DNA from 4 places in the Cobetia sp. D5 genome. Region 1 is predicted to be linked to each of the others. Evidence: predicted binding sites of a transcription regulator. Region 1 holds the regulator's gene; each other region holds the start of a gene.
The links. The regulator PhoB, encoded in region 1, activates phosphate uptake and scavenging genes when phosphate is short. The targets are predictions, from matches to a motif close to TGTCATANNNNTGTCANA.

Region 1 (8,007 bases):
GGCGACAGTGAAACCGCCACGCGGGTGCGCGACAACGACAAGGCTGTCAACGACATGCAGCTCAAGATCGATGACGAGTGCACCCGGGTGCTGGCCCGCCGTCAGCCGGCGGCTTCCGACCTGCGCCTGGTGCTGGCCGTCATCCGCGCCACCTCCGATCTCGAGCGTATCGGCGATGAATCGAGCAAGATCGCACGCAACGCCATCTCGCTGGTCGAGAATGGCCAGAGCCCGCGCGGCATGGTCGAGGTGCGTCATCTCAGCCAGCACGTGCGCAGCATGGTGCGTGACTCCCTGACGGCCTTCGCGCGCTTCGATACCGACCTTGCCCTCAAGGTGCTGCGTGAAGATGCCTCGGTGGATCTGGAATATCAGAGCGCGATGCGCTCGCTGATGACCTTCATGATGGAAGATGCGCGCCAGATCACGCCGGTGCTCAACGTGATGTGGATTCTGCGTGCGCTGGAGCGCATCGGTGACCACGCCGACAACCTGGCCGAGTACGTCATCTTCCTGGTCAAGGGCGTGGACGTGCGTCACACCGATACCCATGATCTGAAGCCGCAGGACCTGGACAAGAAGTGAGCTGACGCGCTTCCCTGCCCCTGTGTCGCCTCTTTCGCCCCGCACCTGCCCACCGGCAGGCCGCGGGGCGATTGCGTCGTGGGAGCGCGAGCGGTGTCAGGCGGCCGACAGCTGCGCCGCGCAGGCGGGAGTGCTAGGGTGTGGCTCCGGTCAGCCCGCTGGCTGGCCGGTTCTTTTGAGATGACGAGGACGTCGCATGATTGATGCCGTATCGGCGCTGGTCCGCGGGACCCGCATGGTCTATACCCCCGGGCTGCGCCGCTTCGTATTCGTACCGCTGGCGATCAACCTGGTGCTCTACAGCATCACGCTGTGGGTGTTGTTCAACCAGTTCGGTGGCTGGATCGATTACTGGATGCTCAAGGTACCGGCGTGGCTGGAGTGGCTCAGCTGGTTGATCTGGCCGGTGCTGGTGGTGAGTCTGTTGCTGGTGGTGTTCTTCACCTTCAGCCTGGTGACCAACCTGATCGCCGCGCCCTTCTACGGCATTCTGGCCGAGAAGGTCGAGCATCGTCTGGATGGCACCCTGATCGACGATGATCGTGGCCTGATGAAGATCGGCGTCGACTCGCTGGGGCGTGAAATGGCCAAGCTGGGCTACTTCATCCCGCGCATGATCGCGCTGTTCATCATCGGCTTCATCCCGGGCCTGAACCTGCTCTCGCCGCTGTTGTGGGGACTGTTCTCGGCCTGGAGCATGTCGATCCAGTACCTCGACTACCCGATGGACAACCATCAGGTCAGCTTCGGTGACATGAAGCAGCGCCTCAAGGCGCGCTGGTGGCCCTCACTGACCTTCGGCGCCGCGGTGTTCGTCATGACGCTGGTGCCGCTGGCCAATCTGCTGTTCATCCCGGGCGCCGTCGCCGGGGCGGTACTGATGTGGCAGAGCCACTACCGTCAGTTGCCGGCGCCGCGTCGTTGAGACAGCCTGTCGCAGAGCTGGCTTGTCGCTGAACTGACTCGTCGCTAAGTTGGCACGTCGCTGAAATAGCCGCAGCGTCGTCTGATTGACCAAACGAAACGCCCCGCAGTCGCCTCCTTTCGAGGTGGCTGCGGGGCGTTCTGCGTTGGGCTGGCGTCCATCACTGAATCAGCCCATCACTGGGCTAGCTCACTGCTGGCCTGGGGAGCTCTCGCCTGACAGGCTCGCTCGTCGGGGAAGTGACAGCGGAAGCGCGCACCCTCGCCGGGGTGGCTGTCGATCTCCAGATGGCCCTGATGACGAATCAGCACATGCTTGACGATGGCAAGCCCGAGGCCGGTGCCTCCCGTGGCGGTGCTGCGGCCCTTGTCGATGCGGTAGAAGCGCTCGGTCAGACGCGGCAGGTGCACCGGGTCGATGCCGTCCCCGTCATCTTCCACCTCGACCAGCAGGCCCTGGTCATCCGCCTTCCAGCGCAGGGTGATGTGACAGTCTTCGGGGGTGTAGCGCACCGCATTGAAGACCAGATTCGAGATCGCGCTGCGCAGCTCCTGCTCCTCACCGCGCAGTGACAGGCTGGCATCGGCCTCGATGGAGAAGGTGTGGCGCCCCTGGGACAGGCCTTCGGCGTCGTCGCGGATATGGCCGAGCAGGGCGCTCATGTCGATGCAGCGACCATTGTCGGACAGCTCGTCGGTTTCCAGGCGTGACAGGGTCAGCAGGTCCTCGACCAGGTGCTGCATGCGATCGGTCTGGCTCTGCATCTGGCCCAGTCCACGCTGCCAGCGCGGTGGCAGGTCATCGGCGTAATCGGAGTAGGTCTCGAGATAGCCGGCCAGTACCGTCAGCGGCGTGCGCAGCTCATGGGAGACATTGGCCACGAAGTCGCGGCGCATCTCTTCAAGACGATAGAGGCGGGTGACGTCACGCAGCATGACCAGACGCTCGTTGTCACCGAACAGGGTGATGGAGATCTGCAGCGTCAGGTTGTCAGACAGCGGCGACTGGAGTGTCAGCGGCTCGCGGTAGGCCAGCCGATTGAAGTAGTCGATGAAGACGGGGTCACGCAGATAGTTGGTGATGTGCTGGCCACGGTCGTGGCTGGCCTTGAGACCGACCAGCTGCTCGGCAGCGCTGTTCCACCATTCCATGTCACCGTGGTTGTCCAGCATCACCAGGCCGTCGCGCATGGCCTCGGAGGATTCCTGGATACGGTTGAGGATGCTGCGCAGTCGCTCCTGAGCCTGACGCTGGCCCTTCTGGTAGCGGTAAAGGCGATCGAGCAGGTCTCCCCAGACGCCATCGCCGGGCGGCGGCTCTTCATGGGGATTGGTGATCAGCCAGGTGTAGAGGCTCTTCAAGTGCTTGAGATGGACGAACAGATACAGCGAAAGGCCCAGCGCCAGGCCCCAGCCCAGATGGCCCAGCAGGCCACCGATCAGGCCGAAGCCACCGGCAAGGTAGCCGAGGCGCCATAGCTCGTTGGTCCAATAGCGCATGAATCCCTCAGGCCTGAGCGCTGAAGCGGTAACCGGTGCCGCGGACGGTCTGGATCAGATGCTGATGGCCTGTGCCCAGCGCCTTGCGCAGGCGACGGATGTGCACGTCCACGGTGCGCTCCTCGACATAGACGTTGCCGCCCCATACCTGATCGAGCAGCTGGCTGCGCGTGTAGGCACGCTCCTGATGCGTCATGAAGAACTGCAGCAGGCGATATTCGGTCGGGCCGACATCCAGCGAGTTGCCGTGGGCGGTGACGCGGTGGCTGGCCGGGTCGAGCATCAGGCCTTCGACTTCCACCGCCTCCTCGACCCCCTTGGGAGTGGTGCGACGCAGCACGGCCTTGAGACGGGCGACCAGCTCGCGCGGCGAGAAGGGCTTGGTGATGTAGTCGTCGGCACCGGCTTCCAGGCCTTGAATCTTGTTGTCTTCCTCGCCCTTGGCGGTCAACAGGATGATCGGCAGCTCCGAGGTGGTCTCGTCACGCTTGAGACGCCGCGCGAGCTCCAGGCCACTGGTGCCCGGCATCATCCAGTCCAGCAACAGCAGATCGGGCTTTTCATCGACGACGATGGCGTGGGCGTCCTGGGCATTGTCTGCCTCCAGCACGCGGTAATCCGCCATTTCGAGGGCAACGGCGATCATCTCGCGAATCGAGGATTCATCGTCGACAATCAGTACGGTCTTGGAGCTCATCGCTAGATCCCATGCAGCAGTCGGCGCACGCGCCAGAATGACAAGTCGATGACGATTACAACCCGCTTATATGACAACGAGATGACAACTGCCAGCATGGCAGCTTGCACGCAAGCCTGCCAGCCACCTTGGAGGCGCGGCAGGCAGGCATGATCCGTGGGCTGGGAAGCAACAGAGGGCAGGGGTCGCTTTAATTTAAATAATACTAATGTTTATGCAGGAGTCAGCTCATCGGCCAGGTCGCCAGGGCGATACCGGCGAAGATCAGCAGCCCCGTCCAATGATTGTTGAGGAACGCCTGGAAGCAGGGCGCACGCTCACGCTCACGGATCAGACGTTGCTGCCAGACGAAGGTGACGGCGGCGGCAGCCAGCCCCAGCCAGTAGAAGATGCCCAGCGCCAGGTGCAGGCCGATGCCGATCAACATCACCAGCATGCCCAGCTGCAACAGGCCGATCATCAGCTTGTCGGCACGCCCGAACAGCACGGCGGTGGACTTGATGCCCACCTTGAGGTCGTCGTTGCGATCGACCATCGCATAGGCGGTGTCGTAGGCCACCGTCCACATCAGGTTGGCCGCGAACAGCCACCAGCCGTAGGTTGGCACCTCCTCCAGCGTCGCGGCGAACGCCATCGGAATCGCCCAGCCGAAGGCGGCGCCCAGCACCACCTGAGGCAGATGATGGAAGCGCTTCATGAACGGGTAGCTGGCCGCCAGCAGCACGGCGACGATCGACAGCAGCACCGTGGTCAGGTTGGTGAAGCACACCAGCACGAAGGCGGCCGCGACCAGCCCCCCGAACAGCGTCAGCGCCTCGCGCTCCGAAATGCGACCCGAGGTCAGCGGCCGATCTCGCGTGCGCTCGACATGCTTGTCCCAATGGCGGTCGGCGTAGTCGTTGATCACGCAGCCGGCGGCGCGCATCAGATAGACCCCGGCGATGAAGATCAGTAGGGTCGTGCGCTCGGGAATGCCATCTGCCGCCAGCCACAGTGCCCACAGGGTCGGCCACATCAGCAGCCAGGTGCCGATGGGGCGGTCCAGCCGTGTCAGGGCGAGGTAGTCGGCCAGTCTGGAAGGACGCGAAGCGGCGGAAGTGGATGACGCGGTCATCGGGGCTCCTGGGCGGGTGGTAGTGGGCAAGGGAAGAGAGAAATGAGGCCAGTCGGCCAGCAAGGCTCAGGCCAGCTGCAGCGCGTGCTGGAAGGCCGGCGTGAAGCCCTCCTGCACCAGCACCTTGAAGCGACCATGCGAGAACATCGACCGGCGCATCCACAGGCTGGTGGTGCGGGCCAGCGGCCTGGGGCTCGAAAGCACCAGCGGGGCGCGGCTGACATCGATGGCGCTGCGGGTCAGGTCGGGCTGGCGAAACAGCCAATGGCCCAGCGAGCGTTCGCCCAGCGTCGAGAGGCGATGACCGTGGGCCAGGTCCAGCGCCGCCAGCGAGCGTGCGATCACCCATGGCGTATCGCCATGACAGAGTGCCACTTCGCGCCGCCAGACATGCCGGCGTGGGCCGATGCCCAGCAGGCGTGCCTCATCCAGCCGCGCGGGGCCGGTGTCCTGCAGCAGCAGGCGCACGCGCAGGCCCTGAATGGACTGGCCATCGCGTTCATCCTGCTGTTGCATGGCGCTGGCAAGACGCTGGGTCAGCGAGTCCGTCGAGGAGAGCCACGCCCACCAGCCGGCCGGCATGACCCCTTGCAGCGCGGCAGCCGGCTGCCAATGACGGCGCACCGCCGCCGAAGCAGCGGGTGCCGCGCGCGTGGGCGAAGGCCAGCGAGGCGCAGGCTGGCACAGGGACTCGGTTGACGGATGAGGCGCCTCACAGGTGGAGGTCTGTGGCGTGAGCGCTGCGCGATGAGGCTCGCCTGCTGGGCATCGGACCACGGTGAATTCCCTGTCAGGATGACGAAATGGCGAGTCTAGCATGGCCGGGCGGCAAGGCCTCCCGCTCAGGCATGCCTGCACTGCTGGCGGGCTGGTATGCTGGGCGCATTCATCGGCGTTCATGACGGACGCTGCTGGCGCTCTTTCATCAGCGCTTCCCTCGGATCGATCTCAGGAGATGGTGCCATGCGCGACCCTCGCACCCTTGTCATCATTGGTACCGGCATGGCGGGCATTGGTCTGGCGCGCGCGCTGCGTGCGCGTGACAAGGACAGCCGGCTGATCCTCATCAGCCAGGACAGCGGCCACGATTACGCCAAGCCGATGCTGTCCACCGCCTTTGCCAAGAAGATGTCGGCCACCGACCTGTCGCGTCAGGCGCCGGTGGCGCTGGTGGACGAGCTGAATGCCGAGCTGCGTACCCAACAACGCGTCACCGCCATCGACGGTGATGCCTGCCAGCTATGGCTGGGCGAGGAGTGTCTGGCCTATGACGAGCTGGTGCTGGCACTCGGCGCCGCGCCGCGTCGTCCCTTCCCCGTCGCCGCGGAAGTGGCTTCGCGCGTGCAGAGCATCAATGACCTCGACGACTATGCGGCCTTCTGCGCGACGCTGGCGAAGGCCCGCGAGCGCGGGGAAGACGGGCATGTGGTGATTGTCGGTGCCGGACTGGTCGGCTGTGAATACGCCAATGATCTGACGGCCGCCGGCCACCGCGTCACGCTGGTCGCGCCGGAGGAAACTCCGCTGGATGGGCTGCTGCCGCAAGCACTGGGGCAGCGTCTGGGCGCGGCGCTGGATGGGCTCGGTGTGACGCGTCGCCAGGGCGAGATGGTCGAGACCATCGCCGCCAGCTCAGGCGAGGAGGCCGAACGTCAGGCCGCGCCGGTCGAGGTGCGTCTGCAGAGCGGTCGTCGCCTGACGGGCTCCGTGGTTCTGCTGGCCACCGGGCTGGCGCCGCGCATTCGTCTGGCGCGGGCCGCGGGCCTGAGCGCCGGCGGCGACGGCATCCGTGTCGACCGCCACCTGGCCACCTCACAGCCGCATATCTGGGCGCTGGGCGATTGCGCCAGTGTCGAGGGCGTCAATGCCATGTATGTCCAGCCGCTGCAGATGGCCGCGCGCACCCTGGCGGCCAACCTGTGTGGTGAGCCGAGCGTGCTCGACTGGAAGGCGTGGCCGGTGCTGGTCAAGACACCGGCCTTGCCGGTGGTGGCCTATCCGCCGCGTTCGGCCGTGGCGCGCTGGGAAATCAACGGTGAAGGCGATGACCTCGAAGCGCGTGCACTGGATATGAACGAACGCTTGATTGGATATGCGTTGACAGGCGCCGCCGTTCGCAGGAAAGTCGAGCTAGCGCGGCAGGCGCCGCCGTTGCTAGGCTAGGCGATGCCATGATCGATGGTCGTAAATCCCTTGCTGCCAGCGCGGTCAGGCACGATAGTGAATGCTCCGTCAGACATGCTGCTCAGCGGGCGGAGTCTGACAGAATGCTGTCATCGACAGGTTTGATACGGCAAAGCTTGCCGGGAGCGGATTGCGTCGCCGCCATACGCCACCGCTAGCAAGTGCAAGAACAACAATGGAAACGGCGGCTTGGCCGCCCGTGCAGAATGCCAAACCAGGAGGGCTTTTCATGCGCAAGCCAGAACTCGCTGCGGCCATCGCCGAGCGTGCGGATCTATCCAAGGACAAGGCCAGTCAGGTACTGAACGTGATTCTCGACGAGATCACTCATACCGTGGCCAAAGGCAATGACGTCTCACTGATCGGCTTCGGGTCATTCACCGTGCGCCAGCGTGCGGCGCGTACCGGCAAGAACCCTCAGACAGGCAAGCCGCTGACCATCCCGGCCAGCAAGACCGTTGCCTTCAAACCCGGCAAGTCGTTGAAGGATGCAGTGACCAAGTAACCTCGGCTCGTGCTTCAGCGCAGACCCGGGGTGGCTGTCGCCATGGCTTTCAATCGTCGTCATCAAAAGCCCTGTCGGCTGTCATGCTGATGCCACCGGTTCCGCCCTGCGGGGCCGGTGGCATTTTCATATGGCCTGCGTGACCGACGCTTCGCGATTCAAGGAATGACACCATGAAGCTCAAGATATTGCTGTGGGTGCTGGGTCTGCTGCTCAAGCGGGCCTTCAAGCGTGACCCCGAATTTCGTGCCGAGCTGGAAAAGCGTCCGCTGGACTGGGGTGTCGCGACCGAAGACATGAGCATCGCGCGTCACTACCGCATGTCCCACGCGGGCGTCACCACCGGCAGTGGCCTGCCGGTGGATACCGAGCTTGAGCTGCGCTTCGCCGATAGCGACAGTGCGGTGACCTTTCTGCTCAAGCCCTCGCCGCGTGCCTTCCTGCAAGGTCTGATGGACCAGCGCGTGCGGCTGGTCGGCGATTCGGCCCAGCTCAACC
Region 2 (8,007 bases), 1.3 Mb from region 1:
CGCCGAATGGATGTTGGTGAAGACCTTGAACTCATCCGAGCAGCGCACATCGTAGCCGTAGCTGGAAGTGCCGTAGGAAATCACACGGCGCTCATCGTGAAAGCGCACCTGATCGGGCTCAAAGGGTTCGATCATGTCGTGGCTTTCGGCCATGCGACGGATCCACTTGTCGGATTTGATGCTCATCGAGCGTACCTGACTGACTGATGGGGAGAGACGCGTGAGCGCCATGAAACGCGGGCCAGCATGATACCGGCCCGCTGTGTCGCTGGAAACCTCGGCACGCGCGGCTTGCGCCTGGCGCGTCGGGCTCAGCTGAAGCTGATGCTCGGGCCTTCGTCCGCACCGGCACTTTCCAGTGACTCGGAGACCTGACGCGCGATGGCGCGGAAGCTCGCGGCCACTTCGCCGTCCGGCTCCGCGATCACGCTCGGGCGACCGCCATCGGCATTCTCGCGAATGCTCAGGGTCAGCGGCAGCTGGCCCAGCAGACGAGTCTGGTACTCATCGGCGATACGCTCACCACCGCCCGCGCCGAATACCGCTTCACTGTGGCCACACTGGCTGCAGGTGTGAGTGCTCATGTTCTCGACCACGCCCAGCACCGGCACCTTGACCTTGCGGAACATCTCGATGCCCTTCTGGGCATCCAGCAGTGCGATGTCCTGCGGCGTGGTGACGATGACGGCGCCGGAGACCGGCACCTTCTGCGACAGAGTCAGCTGGATGTCACCGGTGCCCGGCGGCATGTCGATCAGCAGCACATCAAGCTCGCCCCAGGCGGTCTGGTTGAGCAGCTGCTGGAAGGCACCGGCGACCATCGGGCCACGCCAGACCATCGGGTCCTTCACGTCGACCAGATAGGCCATCGACATGGTCTTGATGCCATGCGCCTCGATGGGGCTGAAGACCTGCTCACCGGCCATTTCCGGACGCTGACCGGTCGGCACGCCGAACATCTGCGCCTGACTCGGACCATAGATGTCGGCGTCCAGCAGGCCGACCTTGAGACCCTCCGCCGCCAAAGCCAGCGCCAGATTGGCGGTGACGGTGGACTTGCCAACGCCACCCTTGCCGGAAGCGACCGCGACAATGTGCTTGATACCTTCCATACCTTGAAACTCCTGTGACGGCCTGCGCGGCGCGATGAACGTGGCGCGCAGGCGTCTGAACTGTCAGCGAAAAAAGCCGTGGAACACGATGGGCACAGTATGCCTGCCACCGCTACACGGGCCAAGCCGATGAAGCATGTCCATGGGAGCCATGCCTCAGGAAGCCATGGCCCTGGGAGCAAATCAGAAGCGCACGTCTCAGAAGCGCACGTCGACCGGCAGGAAGCGCCACTCGCCCGGCGCCATGCGACCGAGCAGAATCGCGCCCAGACGCAGACGACGCACCTCGATCACCTTGAGGCCCTGCTCCTCGACCGCGCCGCGGATCCCCCCCACCGGCACCCGCTTCATGGCGATGCGCAGACGGGTGTCGCTCTGCCAGCTGATGCTGACCTTGGGCTTGCGGCCGCGGATGTCGGCGCACAGCGCGAAGCCGATACGCTTGAGGCCTTCGTCATCCAGTGTCCCTTCCACCTCGACGACGTATTCCTGCTCCAGCTGGTCCAGGTCATCACCCAGCTTGCGGATCACGCCACGGTTCTGTGACCACACCGCGAGACCGGATTCGTCTTCGCCGAGCTCGGCCAGCGGCTGCTGGGACAGGAAATGCACCTTGAGCCAGTCGGCACCGCTGTTGTCGAGCGCACTGCGCGGCGCGCCGTCACGCAGGGTCAGCGGGTCCGGCAGCGGCGTGCCCGGCGGCTGATACCAGACCAGGGTCAGCGGCTCGATGGGTGCCATGCTGGCGCCGTCATCGACGGTGACTTCCTCATCGGTGACCTTGAAGAAAGGCGCTTCCACGATCTCGCCCGCGACACGTACCACCCCCTTGGCGATGAGATGCTCGGCCTCACGGCGCGAGATGCCCTGCTGATGGGCCAGAAACTTGGAAAGACGGACGGGTTCGGTCATGGGGACTCTCGGGGCAGCGACGCAGGCAACAGGCAGAGCAGCAGCACGCAGAAGCGCAGATAAAAAGAAGTGGGACAGCCTGACAGGGTCATCAAGGCTAGCCCGCCATGATAACGGCATGCGCCGAGGATGGCACGGACGAGACGCGCTGAAGATGCTAGGCTGCGTGGCCAGAAATCGGCGCAGTGTGCTTGAGCAGATCATTTGATGCGCCTTACCAGGTCCTTCGACGCTCTCCGCCAGCGCATCTGATCCACTACGCAACCGCGTGGTGACAGTTGCGGAACCCTTTGCGCGGCAAAGCGTCAGAGTTGCGTTGAAGCTCACTCAGGGCCATACAAGGTCAGGGTCAGGCAAACTGATGCGCTTGCGCGTCGACTGTCGCTACCGAGGAAGCCGGTGGCCAACGCTTCAGTCTCAGTCAGTGACTCGCCAGCCGAAGGTGTGCGATCAACCCGGATTGACCCTGCGCGCCATCCCGCCTTGCTGCGCTTCCCAGGCCACGTTCACAGGTATCTTGCATGCGTTTATCTCCCACATCGCGCCGCCCACTGACTCACACTCGGCGCTACGCCATCAGCAGTGCACGCACGCTTCGTCATCTGGTACTGATCTTCGGCCTGACGCTGGCCGCGGGCTGCTCCGCGCCGCACGCCTCGGACGCGCCTGCCGCCCCGACCACCGCGGCCAAGGCAGCCGTCAAGGCCGAACGGCTGGAAAGCCTGCTGGTGCAAGGCGAGAGCGATGTGCCGGAGAGCCTGCTGCTCAGCAAGGCCGGCGCCAAGGCGATCGACCCCAACGGCCAGCGTCCGGTGGACGACCCGCTGACCTGCCTGGCGCGCGCCGCCTACTGGGAAGCCAAGGGCGAAGGCAGAAGCGGCATGCAGGGCATCGTCAATGTGGTGATCAATCGCGCCGCCGACCCGCGCTTCCCCGACAGCCTGTGCGGCGTGGTCAAGCAGGGTGGCGAAAGCGGCAGCTGCCAGTTCTCCTGGTGGTGTGACGGTCGCTCCGACCGCATTCGCGAACCCGCCGCCTACGCCGAGGCACGCGACGTGGCCCGTCAGGCGCTCAACCATCAGCTGGAAGACGTCACCGACGGCGCCCTCTACTTCCACGCCCGCTACGCCACGCCCTACTGGGCCAAGCGCTTCGTGCGCACCGCGCGCATCGGTCAGCACCTGTTCTATCGCAACTGACTCACCCTCTCACCAGGGCATGACGGGTAGAACCATCACCAGCAAGTTGCCTGACATGCCGCACGCCAGCGCCATGTCACATACAAGACCGTGACGGGAAGACCGTACAAGAAACAGACAAACCAGAAGGCCCCTGATGATTCACTCATCAGGGGCCTTCTGGGGCATATCATCACTCAATCTTCAGAAATGGGCCGAGTCCGGCTACTTCGCTACCACTGTCTTCAGATACTGCCCTATCTCGGAATGGTGCAGGATGGACGAGACCGGCAAGATGTCGTTGGCTGGCCCCCATGCAAAGACGTTGACTGGCGTATGGGTGTGCGTACCAGTCCCCCAGACGGTGTTTTGCTGTGTCGCCAATGCCCGCGCCAGCAGGTTGCCGCGATCGTTATAGGGGAAGAAGGCGTCGAAGTCGTGAACTGCCGGCACCTCGCTGACCCCGAGGTAACTATGTCCATCCACATGATAGGGGTTGGGCTTGTTGGCCAGTACTTCAGCTGCCTGGGCTTCGGTAATCTGGAAGTCACTATTGCCATTGACAGCCGCCATCAAGCGCGCCGGTGTGCGCTCACCTTGCGGTAGTGCCTCGAAATCACTGAGCAGCTCGTAATAGGTCTGCTTCTGCTCATAGAGACTGTCCAGAATCGAGAAGTCACCAAAATTGAAATTGGGAGCGTAATCCTGATCTGCGAATGCAGGGCCTGATTTCTTCTGCGCTGCCGGTAAATTGGCGCTGGAATAACTGAAGCCGAATGCCCCCGTCTCATGGTCGGCCGTTACCAGGATTATTGTATCGTCTCGCTCTCGCGCCCAGTCATAGACACCTTGCACGGCCTCATCGAACTTGATCAGTTCATTGAGCATGGTGCCCGCATCATTGGAATGCGCGGCCCAGTCGATCTGGCCACCCTCGACCATCAAAAAGAAACCATCATCATCCTGTTCCAGCATTGACAGTGCTTTCTGGGTCATCTCATGCAGGGTCGGCTGCTGACGCTGTGGGTCATCATGGCTATCTCGATAGCTGATACCATCCGCCATACCCGAGTTGGCGAATAGCCCCAATACCTTGGTGCCATTGAGTGCGGCCATCTGATCACGCGTAAAGGCTAGCCCATAGCCTTGATCTGCAGCTTCCTGGAGCAGATTTCGTTCATCCTTGCGCTTGGAGGTTGGCGACCAGGCACCTTGCATCAGCGTCTCGACACTGCCCGCGCTTTCCCCCGGCTCACTGACGGACTGTGGCACGAAGTGACGCAACCCTCCCGACAGCATGACATCCGGCCCGGTCATGAGCATGTCTTCGGCAATGGCATTTTCCAGTGAACGATGCGGCTGGTGGGCGGCGAAGGCCGCCGGAGTCGCGTGGGTCAGGCGCGTATCGGACACCAATCCGGTGGCCTTGCCGACTCGTTTGGCAAGCTCGAGGACGGTTTCCACCCGATTACCCTCTGAATCTATGCCGATCACCTCGCCCCCGGTGAAGATACCCGTCGAGAGCTGAGTCGCTGAACAGGCCGAATCCACTACTACGGCATCTTCAGGGTGAGTCAATGAAGCGCCCACCACGCCTTCCTTCGCCAGCTGGTAGAGTGCCGTCGAACGCCCCTGATATATCGAATCCGGCGCACGATTGGCGTATGTCTCCAGCATGCCAACCTGCTGGGGCCCCATACCATCGCCAATCATCAGAATGACATTCTTGATCTCTGCCGCATTGGCCAGCGGCATCCAGCTCATGCTTCCCGTCAGCGCAACGACGGCCCACCCTTTTCGACACCATCGTCCTTGCCGGTTCTGATGAGGCATCATCATGGTCATCTTCCGTGTTCCCTTATCGTTGTTGGCATCCGTGTTACCCGGGCACATACGATACTCGTGCAAGTCTGTACGTCTGTGTTCGAACGGAGCGCTTGTTGGTCAGAAATGAATCGCGATCTGCTCACATGGCGGCACCCAAGGTGCCAACTGGAGCATGCGCTTCACTATTGACGACGCAAGCAGAGCCGTCCATATCAATGGCCCGGCTACAGGACAATTCATGACGAAAGGATGACATGCAGATGTCAGATTAATGACAGACGACACTGCGACCAGAAGCCGCAAACACGACGCCCCCGCTGCCATTGGCAACGGGGGCGTCTGCTTGGGGGTGTCGTAATAGGGGCGTGTGCCTAAGGGGTGGACAGGGACACCCTTCCCAAAATTCCTGACGGATCAGGTGTCCGGCTGTGCCGCCAGCTTGGTGCGGATGAACTCGCTGTGGCTGACATGCAGCAGGCCGGCAAGACGGCGGATGCGATGCTCTTCCTGCGGGTCCAGCTCGCCATCGGCGTAGGCCAGCTCCCAGAGCATGCCGATCAGCTCGCTGCGCTCCTCGAGGCTTATGTGCTCGTTGAGCTGCTTGACGAAACGGTAGTGGTCCGTGGCCTGTTCGGCATCCTGCTCGGCCTGGGTCAGCAGGCTGGCAAGTTCCTCATCCCCCAGCGAGAAGCGCTCGGCCAGCTGGCGCGCCAGGGCTTCACGTTCGCGCACATCGAGATGGTCATCGGCGCGTACCACCTCGAACATCAGCACGGCCATGGCGAGTTCCGGGCCGGGCTCCTCGTTGGGACGGGCGTTGCTGCCGGGCATCATCACCTGGCGGATGAGACGATTGATCTGACCGGCGACGGATAGCTGTGCTGGCATGCTGACCTCCAGGAACGGAAAATGTAGTGTCCTTGAATCCTTCATGAGGGCAGCGGCACGGGTTGCAACCTCGCAGTTGCGCACGCCAGCGTTGCCGGTGACGCGACGCGCCCTTCGCGCCGCCCGCACCTTCGCGATATAGTAGCGCCCATCCCGACGGGGCGATGCGTTCGCCCCTTATCACGAGTCATCCCGGCGAGTGGCTGCGCACTGCGCAGCAGGCGCCCTTTACCGTCAAGACGAGGCCTCATGTCAGCGCGCAAGATTCTGGTTACCAGTGCCCTGCCCTATGCCAATGGGTCGATCCACCTGGGTCACCTGCTTGAGTACATCCAGACCGACATCTGGGTACGCTTCCAGAAAAGCCGTGGCCACGAGTGCCATTACGTGTGCGCCGATGACGCCCACGGCACCGCCATCATGCTGCGTGCCGAGCAGGAAGGTGTCACCGCCGAGCAGCTGATCCAGCGTGTGAGTGACGAGCATCAGGCCGACTTCGCCAAGTTCGGCGTCGGCTTTGACAACTATCACTCCACCCACTCGCCGGAAAACCGCGCCCACAGCGAGCGCATCTATCTGGCGCTGCGCGATGCCGGCCATATCGCCACACGCGATATCGAGCAGATGTTCGATCCGGTCAAGGGCCTGTTCCTCGCCGACCGCTTCATCAAGGGCACCTGCCCGAAGTGCAAGACCGAAGACCAGTACGGTGACAACTGTGAAGCCTGCGGCGCGGCCTACACGCCGGCCGAGCTGATCGATCCGGTCTCGGCCATCTCCGGCGCCACGCCGGAAATGCGCACGTCCACCCACTACTTCTTCAAGCTGCCGAACTTCGCCGAGTTCCTGCAGGAGTGGACCAAGAGCGGCCGCGTGCAGAGCCAGATTTCCAACAAGCTGCAGGAATGGTTCGAGGCGGGTCTGGCCGAGTGGGACATCTCCCGCGATGCGCCCTACTTCGGCTTCGAGATTCCCGACGCGCCGGGCAAGTACTTCTACGTGTGGCTGGACGCGCCGATCGGCTACCTCGCCAGCTTCCAGAACCTGTGCGAGAAGCAGGGCATCGACTTCGACAGCTACTGGAAGGCCGATTCCGACGCCGAGGTCTATCACTTCATCGGCAAGGACATCGTCTACTTCCACGCCCTGTTCTGGCCGGCGATGCTGGAAGGTGCCGGCATGCGCACCCCGACCGGCGTCAACTGCCACGGTTTCGTGACCGTCAATGGCGCCAAGATGTCCAAGTCGCGCGGCACCTTCATCAAGGCCGACACCTACGCGCAGTTCCTCAACCCGGAATACCTGCGCTACTACTTCGCCGCCAAGCTGACCTCCGGCGTCGATGATCTCGACCTCAACCTCGACGACTTCACCGCCCGCGTGAATTCCGACCTGGTCGGCAAGGTGGTCAACATCGCCAGCCGCTGCGCCGGTTTCGTCAAGAAGTTCGGCGACGGCAAGCTGTCCGCCACCTGCGCCGAGCCGGAGCTGGTCGAGCGCTTCATCGCCGCTGGCGAAGGCATCGCGGCGGACTTCGAAGCCCGTGAGTTCGCGCGCGCCATGCGCAAGGTGATGGAGCTGGCCGATGAAGCCAACACCTACATCGCCGACAAGGCGCCGTGGGCGATGGCCAAGGAAGACGGCCGCGAGCAGGAAGTGCTCGACGTCTGCTCCGTGGGCATCAACCTGTTCCGCCAGCTGATGGTCTATCTGGCGCCGGTGATCCCGGAGCTGACCGACAAGGCGCGCGACTTCCTGAACCTCGAGAGCCTCGACTGGGCCAGCCGTGAAAGCGTGCTGACCGATCATGCGATCAACAAGTTCAAGCCGCTGCTGACCCGCGTCGAGCCGGAGCGCATCGACAAGATGCTCGAAGCCTCGCGCGAAGTGCTGGTCGAGGAGCAGAAGATCAAGGACGGCACCGCCAAGGCCGAAGCCGCGGCCGCGCCGAGCCCGCTCGACGCCGACCCGATCGCCGACGAGATCGACTTTGATACCTTCATGAAGACCGACCTGCGCGTGGCGAAGATCGTCAAGGCGGAGCACGTCGAGAAGGCGGCCAAGCTGCTCAAGCTGACGCTGGATATCGG
Region 3 (8,007 bases), 490 kb from region 1:
CCTGCCGGGCTGGTGCCCAGACGCAAGGAGCACCGCATGGGACAGTTCTTCCAGATTCATCCCGAAAATCCCCAGAAACGCCTCATCGATCAGGCCGTCACCATCATCCAGCAGGGTGGCGTGATTGCCTATCCGACCGACTCCGGCTACGCGCTGGGTTGTCATCTGGGCGAGAAGAAGGCCATCGAGCGCATCAAGCGCCTGCGTCAGCTGGACGACAAGCACAACTTTACCCTGGTGTGTTCTGACCTCTCGGAAATCGGCACCTACGCCAAGGTCGACAACGCCATCTTCCGCCTGCTCAAGAGTCACACGCCGGGCGCCTACACCTTCATCCTGCAGGCGACTTCCGAAGTGCCGCGCCTGCTGCTGCACCCCAAGCGTCGCTCCATCGGCGTGCGCGTGCCAGACCACGCCATCACCCACGCCCTGCTGGAAACCCATCGCGAACCGCTGATGAGCGTGACGCTGATTCCGCCGGGTGAGGAGCTGCCGATGACAGACGCCGAAGAGATTCGCGAGCGCTTCGGACACGCGCTGGATCTGGTCATCGACGGTGGCGCCTGCAGCTTCGAGACCACCAGTGTGGTGGACCTGCGCGAGCTGCCGCCGGTGATCGTGCGCGAAGGGCGCGGCGATATCTCGAGCTTCACGGAGTGATCGTGACAGCGTAGCGCTTCACGGCGCTGACATCGCCTTGCCATACGAAGACGCCCCCGGACCTTGCGGTCGCGGGGGCGTTGTCATTTCCGAGGAGTTGTCGTGTGCTGAGTGATTCTCGGCTTCGTCAACTGCGGTCGCGGTCAGGGGAGTCGTCGCCTGGGGAGGCGGTCTCATCCCCCGATGGCGTCTCTGCGTCAGGCGCGGATTCGGGCTCCGGCTCTGTCTCAGGTTCAGGCTCCGGTTCCGGTTCAGGCTCAGGTTCCGGCTCGCGCGGGTCGCGGGTGTCCTCGTCCAGCCAGGTGCCGCAGAACTTGCAGTACTTGGCGTTGCGATCATGGCCTTCACGACCACAGCCCGGGCAGGCTTCGTCGCTGGTCTGCTGCATGCGCAGGCCGTTGAGGACCTCGGCCGAGAACACCCCGGTGGGCACGGCGAGAATCGAGTAGCCGAGAATCATCATCAGCGCCGAGATGAACTGCCCCAGCGGCGTGATGGGCGCGATGTCGCCATAGCCCACCGTCGTCAGCGTCACCACGCCCCAGTAGAGCGCCTTGGGGATGGAGGTGAAGCCGGCCTCGGGCGGCTCGATCAGATAGATCAGAGCGCCGAACACCGTGACGATGCTGAGCACGGTGATGAAGAACAGCAGGATCTTGCGCCGACTGCGCGTCATGGCCTCGACCAGCATGCGGCCCTCGCCGACGAAGGCCATCAGGCGCAACACGCGGAACAGGCGCAGCACACGCAGTACGCGCACCACCAGCAGGGCCTGGGCGCCCGGAATCAGCAGCGACAGCCAGGTGGGGGCGATCGACAGCAGGTCGAGCACGCCGTAGAAGCCCTTGGCCCAGGTGCCGGGATGCTTCAGGCAGTAGAGGCGGACGGCGTATTCCAGCGTGAAGATGATCGTGAAGCCCCACTCCATGATGCGGAACAGCTCGCCGTATTGCGCATTCAGCGAGGGCACGCTGTCGAGCATCACCACGGCGACACTGGCGAAGATCATCAGGATCAGGCCGATATCGAAGGCCTTGGCCGCCTTGGTGTCGGATTCGAAGATCCAGTGGAACAGCCGCGCGCGCAGGCGGCCCGTCGCGGGCTCGTAGTCACTGGGGTGCGAGGGTGTCGCTGGGGGGCTTTGCGGCGTGCTGCCATATTCATTGGCAGGGCCCTGGCGTTCAGGCATGCAGGCTTCCTTGACGGGCGTGACGACGCCGGATGAATGTCAGGGCGTATCGGGGATGTCTCAGTGTGTGACCTTCAATGACTGCCCGGCCGTTGTCCATCAGCCAGTGGTCTAGCGCCTGGCGGCTGGGCAGTCAGTGTCGTTTTGAGGTTCAGCCGCGCAGCGTCGCGAGCAGTGACAGGCTGTGCTGGCCGAAGTCGCGAGTCGCCCAGTCCTGTGAGGCGTCGCCGTCGCTGCTTTCCAGCGCCTCGACCAGCGCCACTGCGTGGATATGGCCGGGATGCTGGCAGGCGGCCAGTCGTGATGCGAGGGCCGACAGGGCGGCCAGCGCATGCGCGTGCCACTTGAGGTCGTCTTTCGCCTGGCGGTCGGCGTGGGCATCGAGCGCATCGATGGCGGCGGACAGCAGCGCGCCGGGGTCAGCGGTATCCAGAGTTTTCTCATGCCATTCGCCATCCCGCAGCGCCGCACCGCGCTTGGCCTTGCTGGCATCCGCCGGGCGCAGTGCCAGGCGGCTGGCCAGTGAATCCGCCAGCTGCCAGAGCACGCCTTCTCTCACCTCGGGGGCGAGTTCTTCGCCGCCGGTCAGCTCGAGCTCGATCTCCTGGATGGCCACTTCGCGACCACTGGCCTTCACCGCGCCCAGGTCCAGCGCCATCTCGACGCCGACGGTGACCTGCTCGTCGCTCACATTCTCGTCGCTGCGTGTCGCCTTGACGTCGATCTGCCAGGCATGGCGCTCGAAATCGGTGCTGAAGCTGGGCGCGAGTGCACTCAGCAGCTGCTCGCGGGCGCCGCCTTCCAGCGCCTGCAAGGGCGGCAGATCACGCAGGCCGTCGAGGTCGAGGCCGGTCTGGCCCTCGGGCAGCTCCCACTCCCATTCGCCGCGAGAATGCAGTCCGCCATGGCTCTCGCCGCTGGTCTTGAGCGTCTGGCGCAGGGCACCCGTGCTGTCGGCATCCTCACCGCTCTGGCGCAGCCGCAGCGCCATGCGCGCGCGCTCCAGCGCATGCTCGGGGGTGTCGAAGTAGGTGTTGGCCAGCCAGCGCCGCCTGGGGGCGACCGTTGCCAGTTCTGCAATGCTCGCCAGTGTCTCCAGAATGGCATCGCGATCAATGACGGGTTGAGACAGTGCCAGTTTGAGTTCGATTTCCTGCGCCATGATGGGCACTCCCTGTACGGATGAAAGAAGACAGATGCTGACGGATGAGTGTGACAGCAGCGCCAGGACCGCAGAGCCTCCGGCAAGCGTGGTGCATGGTGGTGAAGGCTCATGTGTCTCATGCTCGCGCCTGGCCCGCGGCAAGGCAAGCGCGGGGAGGGCGGAAGGGCATGCGGGATATCGGTCTGTCGGCCGAATCACACTTATATGACAGCATGATGACATTGAAGTGACAGCAATTGCCTGTCGTCACGTCCTTGGTTATATTACGAACAGTGGATAAAGCCAGCGACCACGGGTCCTGCCGCTACATGACAATCTCTCTTCTGGAATCCTTCGTGTTCCCCCGAACTGCCGCTGTTGTTGCGTAAATGACAACAGCAAGGCGGTATCATGACGTTACGATGAAAGTTATGTGATCGTCACAAAGGCTTTGCTACACTCCGCGCGTCAATCCTTAACGCCGACGGCCACTATGGTAACGACCAACCCTTTCTCTTCGATGTTCGGGCGCTCGCCTTTCAAGGCGCTGCACACCCACATCATCAAGACCGACGAGTGCGCCCAGCACTTGCTGACCTTCTTCGACGCCTGCGAGCAGGGTGATTGGGAGCAGGCAGCCAGCATTCGCAAGACCATCAGCGGGCTGGAGCGTGAAGCGGACGAGTTGAAGACGCAGCTGCGTCTCAACCTGCCCAACTCGCTGTTCCTGCCGGTCTCGCGCTCCGACCTTCTCGAGCTGATCCATGTCCAGGATTCCATCGCGAATGTCACCAAGGACATCGCCGGGATCATGCTGGGTCGTCATATGCAGATACCCACCGCACTGGTGCCCGCCATGCGTGAGTATCTCAAGACTGCGGTCGAATCGGTCTGCCAGGCGCGTCGTGCGTTGGGTGAACTGGAAGACCTCGTCGAGTCCGGTTTCGGGCGCAACATGAGCGAGCTGGTCGACAAGCTGATCAACGAGCTGCATGAGCTCGAGAAGCAGTCCGACGAACAGCAGATCGCCATCCGCCAGACCCTGTTCTCGCTGGAAGCCAGTCTCCCGCCCGTCGATGTGATCTTCCTCTACAAGATCATCGATTGGGTCGGCGATGTGGCTGACCAAGCGGAAAAGGTCGGTACCCGACTGCAGATCCTGATGGCGCGCTGAGCGCCATCAGGACGTCCTGCCATCTGTCCAAGAGTCTTCTATGTCCATCATTGCTCAATACGGCGATGTGCTCGTCATTCTTGCCTGTCTGTTCGGTTTCTTCATGGCATGGGGTGTGGGTGCGAATGACGTCGCCAATGCCATGGGAACCTCGGTAGGTTCCAAGGCGATCACCATCAAGCAGGCGATCATCATCGCCGTGATCTTCGAATTCCTCGGTGCCTGGCTTGCCGGTGGTGAGGTGACTGACACCATCCGCAAGGGCATCATCGACCCGTCACTGCTGATCGAGAATCCGCAGTTCCTGGTCTACGGCATGCTGGCCTCGCTGCTGGCCGCCGGTATCTGGCTGCTGATCGCTTCCATGAAGGGCTGGCCGGTCTCGACCACCCACTCCATCGTCGGCGCCATCGTCGGCTTCTCCGCTGCGGGTCTGGGTGTGGATGCCGTCGAATGGACCAAGGTCGGTCAGATCGCGGCCTCCTGGCTGGTCTCGCCGCTGCTGGCGGGCTCCATCGCCTTCGTGCTGTTCAAGTCCGTGCAGACGCTGATCTTCGACAACGAAGACCCGTTCGCGGCCGCCAAGCGCTACGTGCCGATGTACATGTTCCTGGTCGGCTTCATCATCTCGATGGTGACCATGGTCAAGGGCCTCAAGCATGTCGGCCTGCACCTGAGCTTCGAATCCAGCCTGCTGCTGGCCGTCGTCATCGGCGCCATCGTGATGGGTATCGGCGTGCTGATGGAGCGCAAGGTCGCGCGTTCACGCCTCAAGGAGAAGAATCGCGCCACCGGTGACGACTTCGACTTCAGCGGCGTCGAGAAGGTATTCGGCCTGCTGATGATGTTCACCGCCTGTGCGATGGCCTTCGCCCACGGCTCCAACGACGTGGCCAATGCGGTCGGTCCGCTGGCGGCCATCATCAGCGTCGTCGACTCTGCCGGTCAGATCGGCGCCAAGGCGAGCATGCCGTGGTGGGTCCTCGTGCTGGGTGGCGGCGGTATCGTCGTCGGCCTGGTCACCTATGGTCGTCGCGTCATTGCCACTGTCGGCACCGGCATTACCGAGCTGACGCCGTCACGCGGCTTCGCGGCCACGCTGGCCGCCGCCTCGACCGTCGTGCTGGCCTCCGGCACCGGCCTGCCGATCTCCACCACCCACACCCTCGTCGGTGCGGTGCTGGGGGTGGGCCTGGCACGCGGCATGGCAGCGCTCAACCTGCGTGTCATCGGCACCATCGTGATGTCCTGGCTGATCACTCTGCCGGCCGGTGCGATCCTGTCGATCCTGTTCTTCTTCATGTTCAAGGGCATGTTCGGCTAAGCCGACGCATGATCCAGAGCTGAATTGGTAAAACGAGAAAGGCGACCTTCGGGTCGCCTTTCTCGTGTCTGACACATGGATGTCAGGGGCACCGCTCGCCGTGCAGGCTGCGGCGCTGATATGATGATTCATGGGCATGCCTGACATGCCATTTTCCCTCTCTCCTGCCCGGAGCTGGCTCTTGAACACGCGTTTCCCCTTCGCGGACTGGTTTCGCAACTCCTCTCCCTATATCAATGCCCATCGTGGCCGTACCTTCGTCATTCTGATCGAGGGCGATGCCCTGTCCTCGTCACGACGAACGCAGTTGATACAGGATCTGGCGTTGCTGCATACCCTCGGCGTGAAGCTGGTGGTGGTGTTCGGGGTGCGCCCGCAGGTGGCCGAGGCGTTGCAGGCTGCCGGTATCGAGGCGGACCGCCATCAGGGCCGCTGGGTGGTGACGCGCGAGATTCTCGGCCATCTGGAGCAGCAGGTCGCCACGCTGCGTCTGCGCCTTGAGGCGAGTCTGTCCCAGGGGCTGCCCAATACGCCGCTGCATGGCGTGGAGCTCTCCGCCGTCTCCGGCAATCTGGTGATGGCCAAGCCGCTGGGTGTGCGTCATGGCGTCGACTTCCTGCATGGTGGCGAGGTGCGCCGCGTGCGCAGTGAGGCGATCCAGGGGCTGCTCTCGCAGCAGGCCATCGTCGTGCTGCCGCCGCTGGGCTATTCCAGCACCGGCGAGGTGTTCGATCTGGACGCCGCTGAGGTCGCCGAACACGCCGCCGTGGCGCTGGCCGCTGACAAGCTGATCCTGCTTGGTGAGGGGGAGGGCCTGTTCGGCGAAGACGGCGAGCTGCTGCGTCAGCTCAATCCGGAGGAAGCCGCACTGATGGCGCCGCCCCGCGATGACGACAGTGAGCTGTCGCGCCATCTGGCTGCTGCCTGTGGCGCCGCACGGCGCGGCGTCGGGCGCACTCACCTGTTGAGCTGGCGCGACCGGGACGCCCTGCTGGGCGAGCTGTTCACCCGTGACGGCATCGGCACCATGATCACGCGTCAGGGCTATGAGCAGCTGCGCAAGGCGCGGCTCGAGGATGTCGGTGGCCTGCTGGCGCTGCTGGGGCCGCTGGAGCAGCGTGGCATCCTGGTGGCCCGCTCGCGGGAGCGTCTCGAACACGAGATCGACGACTATGTGGTGCTGGAGCGCGATGGCATGGTCATCGGGTGTGCGGCGCTGCACCTCAGCCGTGACGCCGCCATGGGCGAGCTGGCGTGCGTGGCCGTGCATGATGACTATCGCCGCGGACAGCGCGGCGAGCAGCTGCTGGCCGAGATCGAGCTGCGCGCGCGTCGCGCTGGCGTCGAGCGTCTGTATGCGCTGACGACCCATACCGTCCACTGGTTCATCGAGCACGGTTTCGTGTCGGCCGGCCTGCAAGACCTGCCGCCCATGCGTCGCGAGGCCTACAACTCGGCGCGTAACTCCAAGGTATTGCTCAAGTCGCTCTAGTCACACCTCACTTGCCTGCCAGTGTGAATCGCTCAGAGAACACCCGCTGATGACCCCCTGAATGAGGGCAGATCAGCGGGTGTTCTTGCGTAGGTGTCGCAGTTTTCCCCCACCCCTTGCGGGATTGTCTTGCAAAGGAGACGTTTCAAGATATTGATTCAGAAGGGAAAAATAGCATGCCCCGTATATGTGTTGGCAAATTGCGACGAATTGGCCAGTAAAACACGACTCTGTGTGCCGCCCTGGGCAACATTGGCATGCCTGTCGTCGCGACCCTCATTTCAAGTCATTGTTTTGTAATATGTTTTCGCGTTTATGGCACGCCTTTGGCAATAGGTACCGTGAGCAAGAGATATGAGGTGCATCACCGGCCCTTTCTCTGGCCTTCCAGCGATGACGGTACTCACTACCCTGTGCGCTCCGTGATCGCTGACAGGCCAAGCGTCTGCTCCACGCGATGTGTGACTTCAGGTTGCGATGAGACAGGTACGGCCCCTGGTGGGCATGGACAGTATCTTGAGGGCAAGGACGCCCGGGCAAGGATGCCCGAAACCGATGCGGTAGCTGGAGAGATTGGCTGCCGTCATCCCCGAATTGACGATCGAGGCGGACAAGTCGGCAAGCCATCCGACTCGATCACCCACATTGCGATGTGTTGCCCCCTGCTTCACATCCGATAGGGAGCGCGGACGCTGTCCGGCGTGAACGTCAACTGACCTGGAACGACCACCAGGTGACGTTCTTTTCTCCCGGGACTGACAGGCAGACCACCTGTCAGACCCGCCAATCACGTGGTGCCTCTGGTCTCCAGGTACCAGAGGCACCACGTGATGACTGACCCTTCAGTTCCCTGCGTACTTGGGGCCGGCTATGCCGGCCCTCTTTTTTTGTGCGTCTAGCGCTGAATGGCCAACAATTTCATGCGAAACGTTGCCAATGGGGCGGTTTGTCTCGTGGCGGCGTAATGATTTGAATAAGAGTCATATTTATTAACGAACTGGCAACCGCGATGGACGCTGGTGAA
Region 4 (8,007 bases), 820 kb from region 1:
ACTTCAAGACCGATCCCGAGCCGCACATGAACAACCGTCGCATGGAATGTGGCCGCGGCAAGGGCCTGGGCGGCTCCTCGTTGATCAACGGCATGTGCTACATCCGCGGCAATGCGCTGGATTACGACAACTGGGCCAAGGACCCCATCCTGGCCGACTGGAACTATCGTGAGTGCCTGCCCTACTTCCGCAAGTGCGAGACGCGCGATATCGGCCCGAATGACTACCATGGCGGCGACGGCCCGGTGTCGGTCACCACGCCCAAGCAGGGCAACAACGAGCTCTATCATGCCTTCATCGCGGCAGGCATCGAGGCGGGCTACCCGGCCACCGAAGACGTCAACGGCTACCAGCAGGAAGGCTTCGGCCCGATGGACCGCTTCGTGACCAGAGAAGGCCGTCGCGCCTCCACCGCACGCGGCTATCTGGATACCGCCAAGAAGCGCTCCAACGTGACCATCGAGACGCGTGCCACCACCGACGTCATCCTGTTCGAAGGCAAGACGGCGGTCGGTGTGAAGTACGAGCGCAAGGGCCAGGACCACCGCGTGCGTGCGCGCAAGGAAGTGCTGCTGTGCGCCGGCGCCATCGCCTCGCCGCAGATCCTGCAGCGCTCCGGCGTCGGCAACCGTGAACATCTCGAGCCGCTGGGCGTGAAGATGGTCCATCACCTGCCGGGCGTGGGCGAGAACCTGCAGGACCACCTGGAGCTCTACATCCAGTACGAGTGCACCCAGCCGATCTCGCTGTATCCGTCCCTCAAGTGGTACAACCAGCCGCCCATCGGTCTGGAATGGATGCTCAAGGGCACCGGTGTCGGCGCCAGCAACCAGTTCGAGGCCGCCGGCTTCATTCGCAGCGATGACAACGAGGCCTGGCCGAACCTGCAGTATCACTTCCTGCCGATCGCGATCAGCTACAACGGCAAGAGCGCAGTGCAGGGCCACGGCTTCCAGGCGCACGTCGGGTCGATGCGCTCCCAGAGCAAGGGCCGCGTTCGCCTGACCTCACTCGACCCCAAGGCCGCGCCGTCGATCTTCTTCAACTACATGGCCGAGGAACGTGACTGGGAAGAGTTCCGCGCCGCCATCCGCCTGACCCGCGAGATCATCGCCCAGCCCGCGCTGGACCCCTACCGCGGCCGCGAGCTGGCACCGGGCGCCCAGGCACAGACCGACGCCGAGCTCGACGAGTACGTGCGCAACCACGCCGAGACCGCCTACCACCCGTGTGGCAGCTGCCGCATGGGTAGCGACGAGACTTCAGTGGTCGATGGTGCCGGTCGCGTGCATGGCCTCGACAACCTGCGCGTCGTCGATGCCTCGCTGTTCCCGGTCATCCCGACCGGCAACCTGAATGCGCCGACGATCATGCTGGCCGAGAAGATGGCCGACAAGATTCGTGGCCGCGCGCCGCTGCCACCGTCCGACGCCGATTACTTCGTGATCGAACCCGGCACGCCGGCCAAGAAGCCCGCCAAGCGCAAGATCGACTCCGCTCCGATCAATGGCTAAGCACTGATCAATGACTGAGCACTGGTCAATGGCTAAGCACTGATCAATGACTGAGCACTGATCAACGCCATAGCCCGTGCGAGTCAACGCCTGCGACAGGTAGTCTGACCTCACGCACGCAAGCGCTATCGATCGTCCAAGGCCCCGCATTGCGGGGCCTTTTTCATGCCTGCCAGACAGCTTTCACTCAGCCCGGTCTGGCGCTCGCCGACTGCCTCCCCCGGGCGACTGCCCTTTTCGAGAATGAATCCGCACACCTTAGACCTTGGACGTACTGCAGGGTCGGGCAACATGGGATACGCTGAAGAGAATTCAAACAACTGTTCTAAACGCATGGCTGCTACGCTGTAGAAACGCCATGCAAAGACACCATCCCTCGCCACCCGGAGATCCTGCCATGACGCAGCTCATCCTCATCCTTGTCGCTGTTGCCGGTCTGTTGGCCGTCATGGCACGCGAAGCCGGGGCCCTCGCGGCCATCGGCGTTCTCGCCATCATCGGTATCGTCGGCCTGGCGGTCGACGCACCGGTACTGGGTTGCCTGCTGCTGATCGGCGCGGCACTGGTCGCGGTGTGTGGCCTGCCGGCCCTGCGCAGCAAGTGGCTCAGCCCGCGCCTGTTCGCGATGTTCAAGAAGGTCTCCCCCAAGGTCTCGGACACCGAGAAGGTGGCGCTGGAAGCCGGCACCGTGTTCTGGGACGCCGAGCTCTTTTCCGGCAAGCCGCAGTGGGACACCCTGACCGCACAGCGCAACGACGGCATCTCCAGCGAAGAGCAGGCCTTCATCGACGATCAATGCTCTGTCGCCTGCGGCATGACCAACAGCTGGGAGATCGCGCGTGAGCGTGCCGATCTGCCCGAAGCGCTGTGGGAATACCTCAAGCGCGAGAAGTTCTTCGGCATGATCATTCCCAAGGAATATGGCGGCCTGGGCTTCTCGACCAAGGCGCAGTCGCTGGTGCTGCAGAAGCTGGCGGTCAACGAGACGCTGATGGTCACCGTCGGCGTGCCCAACTCCCTCGGCCCGGGCGAGCTGCTGCTCAAGTACGGCAGCGAAGAACAGAAGAACCATTACCTGCCTCGCCTGGCCGATGGCCGCGAGATTCCGTGTTTCGGTCTGACCGGCCCGCGTGCCGGCAGTGACGCGACCTCCATCCCGGACACCGGCATCGTGTGTCGCGGCATGCATGACGGCGAGGAAGTCGTCGGCATTCGCCTGAACTTCGAGAAGCGCTGGATCACCCTGGCGCCGGTCGCCACCGTGGTCGGCCTGGCCTTCCGCATGTTCGACCCCGAGCACCTGCTGGGTGACGTGGAAGACATCGGCATCACCTGCGCCCTGATTCCGCGCGACACCGACGGCATGGACATCGGCCGTCGTCACCACCCGATCGGCGCGCCGTTCATGAATGGCCCGATCTTCGGCAAGGACGTCTTCATTCCGCTCAGCTATCTGATCGGTGGTGAGCAGATGGCCGGCCAGGGCTGGAAGATGCTGGTCGAGTGTCTGTCGGTGGGTCGCTGTATCACCCTGCCGTCCGGCTCCGCGGGCATCTCGCGCTACGCACTGGGCTGGAGCGCCGGCTTTGCGCGCATCCGTCGTCAGTTCAATCTGCCGGTGGCCGAGATGGAAGGCGTGCAGGAGCCCCTGGCACGCATGGCCGCGATGAACTACATCAGCCAGGCGTCGGTGCTGCACACCGCCAACATGATCGACAATGGCCACAAGCCGGCGGTGCCCTCCGCCATCCTCAAGAGCCAGCTGACCGAGATGGCCCGCTCGCTGCTGGCCGACGGCATGGACATCCACGGCGGACGCGGCGTGACGCTTGGCCCGCGCAACTACATCGGCGTGGCCTACGCTGGCACCCCGGTCTCGATCACGGTGGAAGGTGCCAACATCATGACCCGCAACCTGATGATCTTCGGTCAGGGCGCGATCCGCTGCCATCCTTACGTGCTGGAGGAGCTGGCCGCCAAGGACGCCGATGACCTGAACGCCTTCGACAAGGCCTTCTTCCGCCATGCCGGCCTGATCTTCGGCAACGCGGCACGCGCCTTCACCCAGAGCTTCGGCATCGGCGGCAAGGCCACTGGCTTCGACGCCGTCGCCACGCCCTACGCCAGCCACATCAACCGCTTCAGCGCCGCCTTCTCGCTGTCTGCCGACGCGGCCATGGCAAGTCTCGGTTCCAGCCTCAAGGCGCGCGAGATGCTGTCGGCGCGCCTGGGCGACGTGCTCTCCAACCTCTATCTGGCGTCACTGACGCTCAAGCAGTGGCACGAAACCGAAGCCTGCGAACACGAAGAGGCGCTGTTCCACTTCAGCATGCAGTGGCTGCTGCACCGCGCGGAAAAGGCACTGGATGAGCTGTTCGCCAACCTGCCCAACCGTGCACTGGGCACTGCCCTGCGCGTGATCGCCCTGCCGCGTGGCCGTCAGTTCGCCATGCCCAAGGACAGCCTGACCCGCGAGATCGCCCGAGCCGTCTCCACCGACACTGCACTGCGTGCCAAGCTGATCGACAACACCTGGGACGCCCAGGACGAAGGCCAGCAGGACAATGCCCTCGCCCGCTACAACGCGCTGCTCAAGGACTACCCGCGCGCCGAGCCGATCTACAAGGCGCTGGCCAAGGCCTACCACAAGGGCGAGATTCCGGCCGACGCACTGTCTCCGGAAGCGCGTATCGAAGCGGCGGTCGAGGCAGGCATCCTGTCCGCCGAGGATGGCGACTTCATGCGCGTCTTCGAAGCCGAGGTACTCGACATGCTGACCGTCGACCACTTCGAATTCGACGCCTTCGTGCGCAAGCCGATGGCGAGTGACGGCACCGCCTCCAACCCGCAGCAGGACGCCGCCTGATGACTGGCCGACGCCCGCTTGATCGGCGCAGGAATTGATCACTGATCACTGATCGCTGAACCACAAAGGCCCCGCTCAATGAGCGGGGCCTTTGTCTTGGTGAGCATGTCATTCGCTTGCGTCATCTCATCCTCAGATATGACGCGCGAAGTGCTCCAGGTCACGCACGAAGGCGTTCTTGTAGGTCTCGAAGTCCTTCGGGCGCGCCTTGAAGGAGCGCTTGATGCGCTCGCGGTCCAGGCGCAGCGGCGCGTCGAGGGCCGCCAGGTTGCCGACACGCGCCGCCGGATTCATGCCGACCAGCTCGCGCGGTTGATCGCCTTCGGCCTCGGCCTCCAGCCAGTCGTTGATGCCGGCGCGACGCAGCACGCTGACCAGTGAGCTGTCGGTGATGCGCACCTGCAGGCGGCCGTGATCGGACAGCTGGGAGACCAGCGCGATGCCGTGGTCGTGACCGCGATGCACCGTCGGTGTCGCCCACAGCGCCAGATTCAGGCCACGTGCGTTCTCGTCGAGTACCAGCAGCGCGGCAGAGTGGATGCGCTCGGCATCGTCGACCAGCGCGAACAGGCGCGCCATCTCATTCTCGAACCACACCCCACGCACGCCGGCGTAACTCACCAGCGCATCCAGACCACCCTCGCGGCCATGGACTTCGGCGCACAGCATCGCCAGACAGGCATCACGTCGGGCACCGGCACTCACTTCAACCACTTTCATCGCGTTCTCCGCCACAGGCATTTTCAGCGCGCAAGACTAGCACACTCGCTCGCCGGCCGCTTATTCCGGCCTTGAGTTGCCCCCGGCGCCTCGCTTGCCAGCCTGAGCCGAGCTGGCGGCGCCACACACCGGCTGCTCAGCCATAAGTTCAGCCTCGCTCGAATGAACATCTTCCTGTCACAAAGTTGTAAGGCGGGCGCTATAGAGTCGTCTACGCTTTTCGGACGATCATCAAAAGAACAAGAAAATGTTCACTTGATCGTCGCCATCGATCGTCAGCGGCCAGCGTCCTTCTTCTTTGTTGCGGAAGCTGGCCAGGGGAACCTCTCAGGAGTTTGACCATGCGCCGCCCGACCTATCATGCAAGCACCCGTACGACTGCCACCGCGACTCGTCGCCTCGCCAGCCTCGCACTGGCCATCGGTTTCGCCTCCGCCTCCGCCAGTGCCCTCGCCGCCACCGAGGTGGAATGGTGGCACGCCATGGGGGGCGGGCTCGGCAAGAAGGTCGACGAGATCGCGGCCGACTTCAATGCAAGCCAGGACGACTACGTCGTCAAGCCGGTCTTCAAGGGCAACTACTCCGAGACCATGACCTCCGCCATCGCCGCCTTCCGCGCCGGCAAGGGCCCGGACATCGTGCAGATCTTCGAGGTCGGCACCGCCACCATGATGAGCGCCAAGGGTGCGATCGTCCCGGTGCATCAGCTGATGGCAGACTTCGCGCCTAAGGAAGGCACCGCCTTCGACCCGAACGCCTACCTGTCTGCCGTCACCGGCTATTACACCGACACCGACGGCAAGATGCTGTCGATGCCGTTCAACTCCTCCACGCCAGTGACCTACTACAACAAGGACGTGCTGGCCAAGGCAGGCGTCGACTCCCTCCCGCAGACCTGGCAGGAAATGGGCGCTGCGCTCAAGAAGGTCGTCGATTCCGGCGCCGCCAGCTGTGGCCTGACCACCACCTGGCCATCCTGGGTGATGCTGGAGAACTTCTCGGCGCGCAATGACGTGCCCTTCGCCAGCCAGGCCAATGGCTTCGCCGGCACCGATACCCGCCTCGAATTCAACACGACCGCCGTGGTCGACCACATTCAGCGTCTCGATGACTGGCAGGCCGACAAGCGCTTCGTGTTCGGCGGTCGCTTCGATGACGCGGCACCCAAGTTCTACTCCGGCGAGTGCGCGATGATGATGGGCTCTTCCGCCAGCTATGCCGGCGTCAAGGAAAGCGCCAAGGGCTTCGAGTTCGGCGTGGCACCGCTGCCCTATGACAGCGACGTGATCGAGACGCCGCAGAATTCCATCATCGGTGGCGCCTCGCTGTGGGTGCTGTCCGGTCACAGCGATGAGGAATACCAGGGCGTCGCCAAGTTCTTCCAGTACCTCTCAAAGCCTGAAGTGCAGGCCGACTGGCACCAGTTCACCGGCTATCTGCCGATCACGACTGCCGCGGCAGAGCTGACGCGCGAACAGGGCTTCTACGCCGAGAACCCGGGCACCGACGTCGCCATCACCCAGATGACCTCCGCGACGCCGACCGAGAACTCCAAAGGCCTGCGCCTGGGCAACATGGTGCAGATTCGTGACGTGATCAATGAAGAGCTGGAGAAGATCTTCTCCGGCAAGGAAAGCGTGCAGGACGGCCTCGACAACGCCGTCAAGCGCGGCGATTCGCTGCTCGAGAAGTTCGAACGCGCCAACGGCTGATCATCGCCACACCGGGGGCGGGCCCATGCCGGGCTCGCCCTCCCGCTATTTTCTCCAGCCAGAGAGCGGAAAGCGCATCCGACATCCGGTGTCCTTTCCCTTCTCTCACGGCTTGATGGCGCAGGAGCGGCCGAGGTTTGCCGACTCCATGCTACCGACGGAACCACCCAGTCCCTCCTTGCTTGCGAGACCCCTGCTGCATGGCCCATTTCAATCGACACCCCATCACGCCCTGGATACTGCTGGCGCCTCAGCTGCTGATCGTGGCCGTGTTCTTCTTCTGGCCGGCCTACCAGGCCATCGAACAGGCCTTCTATGTCGAGGACGCCTTCGGGCTCTCGCGGGAATTCACCGGGCTGAGCAACTTCGTCAGCGTGCTGAGCGAGCCGGAATATCTCACGACACTATGGACGACCACCTATTTCTCCTTTGCAGTGGCCTTCGGCGCCATGGCATTGGCGCTGGGGCTGGCCGTACTGGCCGACCGCGTGCTGCGCGGCGCACACGCCTACAAGACCCTGCTGATCTGGCCCTACGCCGTGGCACCCGCCGTGGCCGGGGTGCTGTGGCTGTTTCTGTTCGACCCGACGCTGGGCATTCTGCCGGAGCTGCTGTCCGCCATCGGCATCGACTGGAACCACAAGCTCAATGGCGATCAGGCCATGTTGCTGGTGGTGCTGGCCTCGATCTGGAAGCAGATGAGCTACAACTTCGTGTTCTTCCTCGCAGGTCTCCAGGCGATCCCCAAGAGCCTGCTGGAAGCGGCCGCGATGGACCGCGCCGGCCCCTGGCGGCGTTTCTGGACCATCACCTTCCCGCTGCTCTCGCCGACCAGCTTCTTCCTGCTGGTGATGAACGTGGTCTACGCCTTCTTCGAGACCTTCGGCACCATCGATGCCACCACCCAGGGCGGTCCGGCCGGCTCGACCCGCACCCTGGTCTACAAGGTCTATGAAGATGGTTTCGTCGGGCAGGACCTGGGCTCGAGTGCTGCCCAGTCCGTGCTGTTGATGGTCATCGTCGGCGTGCTGACGCTGATCCAGTTCAAGTATGTCGAGAAGAAGGTGCAGTACTGATGCGCTACAACCGCCCCGGGCTTGATATCGCAAGCCATGCCCTGCTGATCGTCGGCTGCGCACTGTTCTTCCTGCCGGTCTGGATCGCCTTCAGCGCCAGTACCCACGAGATGGGTGAC

Region 2: a site for PhoB is predicted at 5,289-5,306, ahead of U0O11_RS11815 (alkaline phosphatase). Genes of this name have one in related genera too.
Region 3: a site for PhoB is predicted at 3,218-3,235, ahead of U0O11_RS01915 (CYTH domain-containing protein). Genes of this name have one in related genera too.
Region 4: a site for PhoB is predicted at 5,276-5,293, ahead of ugpB (sn-glycerol-3-phosphate ABC transporter substrate-binding protein UgpB). Genes of this name have one in related genera too.

What each region holds. Positions count from the first base shown of each region.
Region 1 is NZ_CP142020.1:4,158,357-4,166,363, reverse strand. Features, by position in the region: gene phoU (phosphate signaling complex protein PhoU) at 1-585, shown strand, start outside; gene cysZ (sulfate transporter CysZ) at 782-1,510, shown strand; gene phoR (phosphate regulon sensor histidine kinase PhoR) at 1,687-3,009, opposite strand; gene phoB (phosphate regulon transcriptional regulator PhoB) at 3,017-3,706, opposite strand; gene ubiA (4-hydroxybenzoate octaprenyltransferase) at 3,930-4,820, opposite strand; gene U0O11_RS17285 (chorismate--pyruvate lyase family protein) at 4,887-5,444, opposite strand; gene U0O11_RS17280 (NAD(P)/FAD-dependent oxidoreductase) at 5,784-6,983, shown strand; gene U0O11_RS17275 (HU family DNA-binding protein) at 7,234-7,509, shown strand; gene U0O11_RS17270 (hypothetical protein) at 7,683-8,007, shown strand, end outside.
Region 2 is NZ_CP142020.1:2,839,542-2,847,548, forward strand. Features, by position in the region: gene dcd (dCTP deaminase) at 1-186, opposite strand, end outside; gene apbC (iron-sulfur cluster carrier protein ApbC) at 312-1,148, opposite strand; gene U0O11_RS11805 (RNA pseudouridine synthase) at 1,311-2,024, opposite strand; gene U0O11_RS11810 (cell wall hydrolase) at 2,546-3,223, shown strand; gene U0O11_RS11815 (alkaline phosphatase) at 3,428-5,047, opposite strand; gene U0O11_RS11820 (tellurite resistance TerB family protein) at 5,444-5,917, opposite strand; gene metG (methionine--tRNA ligase) at 6,167-8,007, shown strand, end outside.
Region 3 is NZ_CP142020.1:419,061-427,067, forward strand. Features, by position in the region: gene U0O11_RS01905 (L-threonylcarbamoyladenylate synthase) at 37-660, shown strand; gene U0O11_RS01910 (ion transporter) at 788-1,849, opposite strand; gene U0O11_RS01915 (CYTH domain-containing protein) at 2,001-3,011, opposite strand; gene U0O11_RS01920 (TIGR00153 family protein) at 3,487-4,167, shown strand; gene U0O11_RS01925 (inorganic phosphate transporter) at 4,208-5,491, shown strand; gene argA (amino-acid N-acetyltransferase) at 5,673-6,983, shown strand.
Region 4 is NZ_CP142020.1:740,168-748,174, reverse strand. Features, by position in the region: gene betA (choline dehydrogenase) at 1-1,514, shown strand, start outside; gene U0O11_RS03125 (acyl-CoA dehydrogenase) at 1,912-4,380, shown strand; gene U0O11_RS03120 (hypothetical protein) at 4,513-5,100, opposite strand; gene ugpB (sn-glycerol-3-phosphate ABC transporter substrate-binding protein UgpB) at 5,442-6,812, shown strand; gene ugpA (sn-glycerol-3-phosphate ABC transporter permease UgpA) at 7,013-7,888, shown strand; gene ugpE (sn-glycerol-3-phosphate ABC transporter permease UgpE) at 7,888-8,007, shown strand, end outside.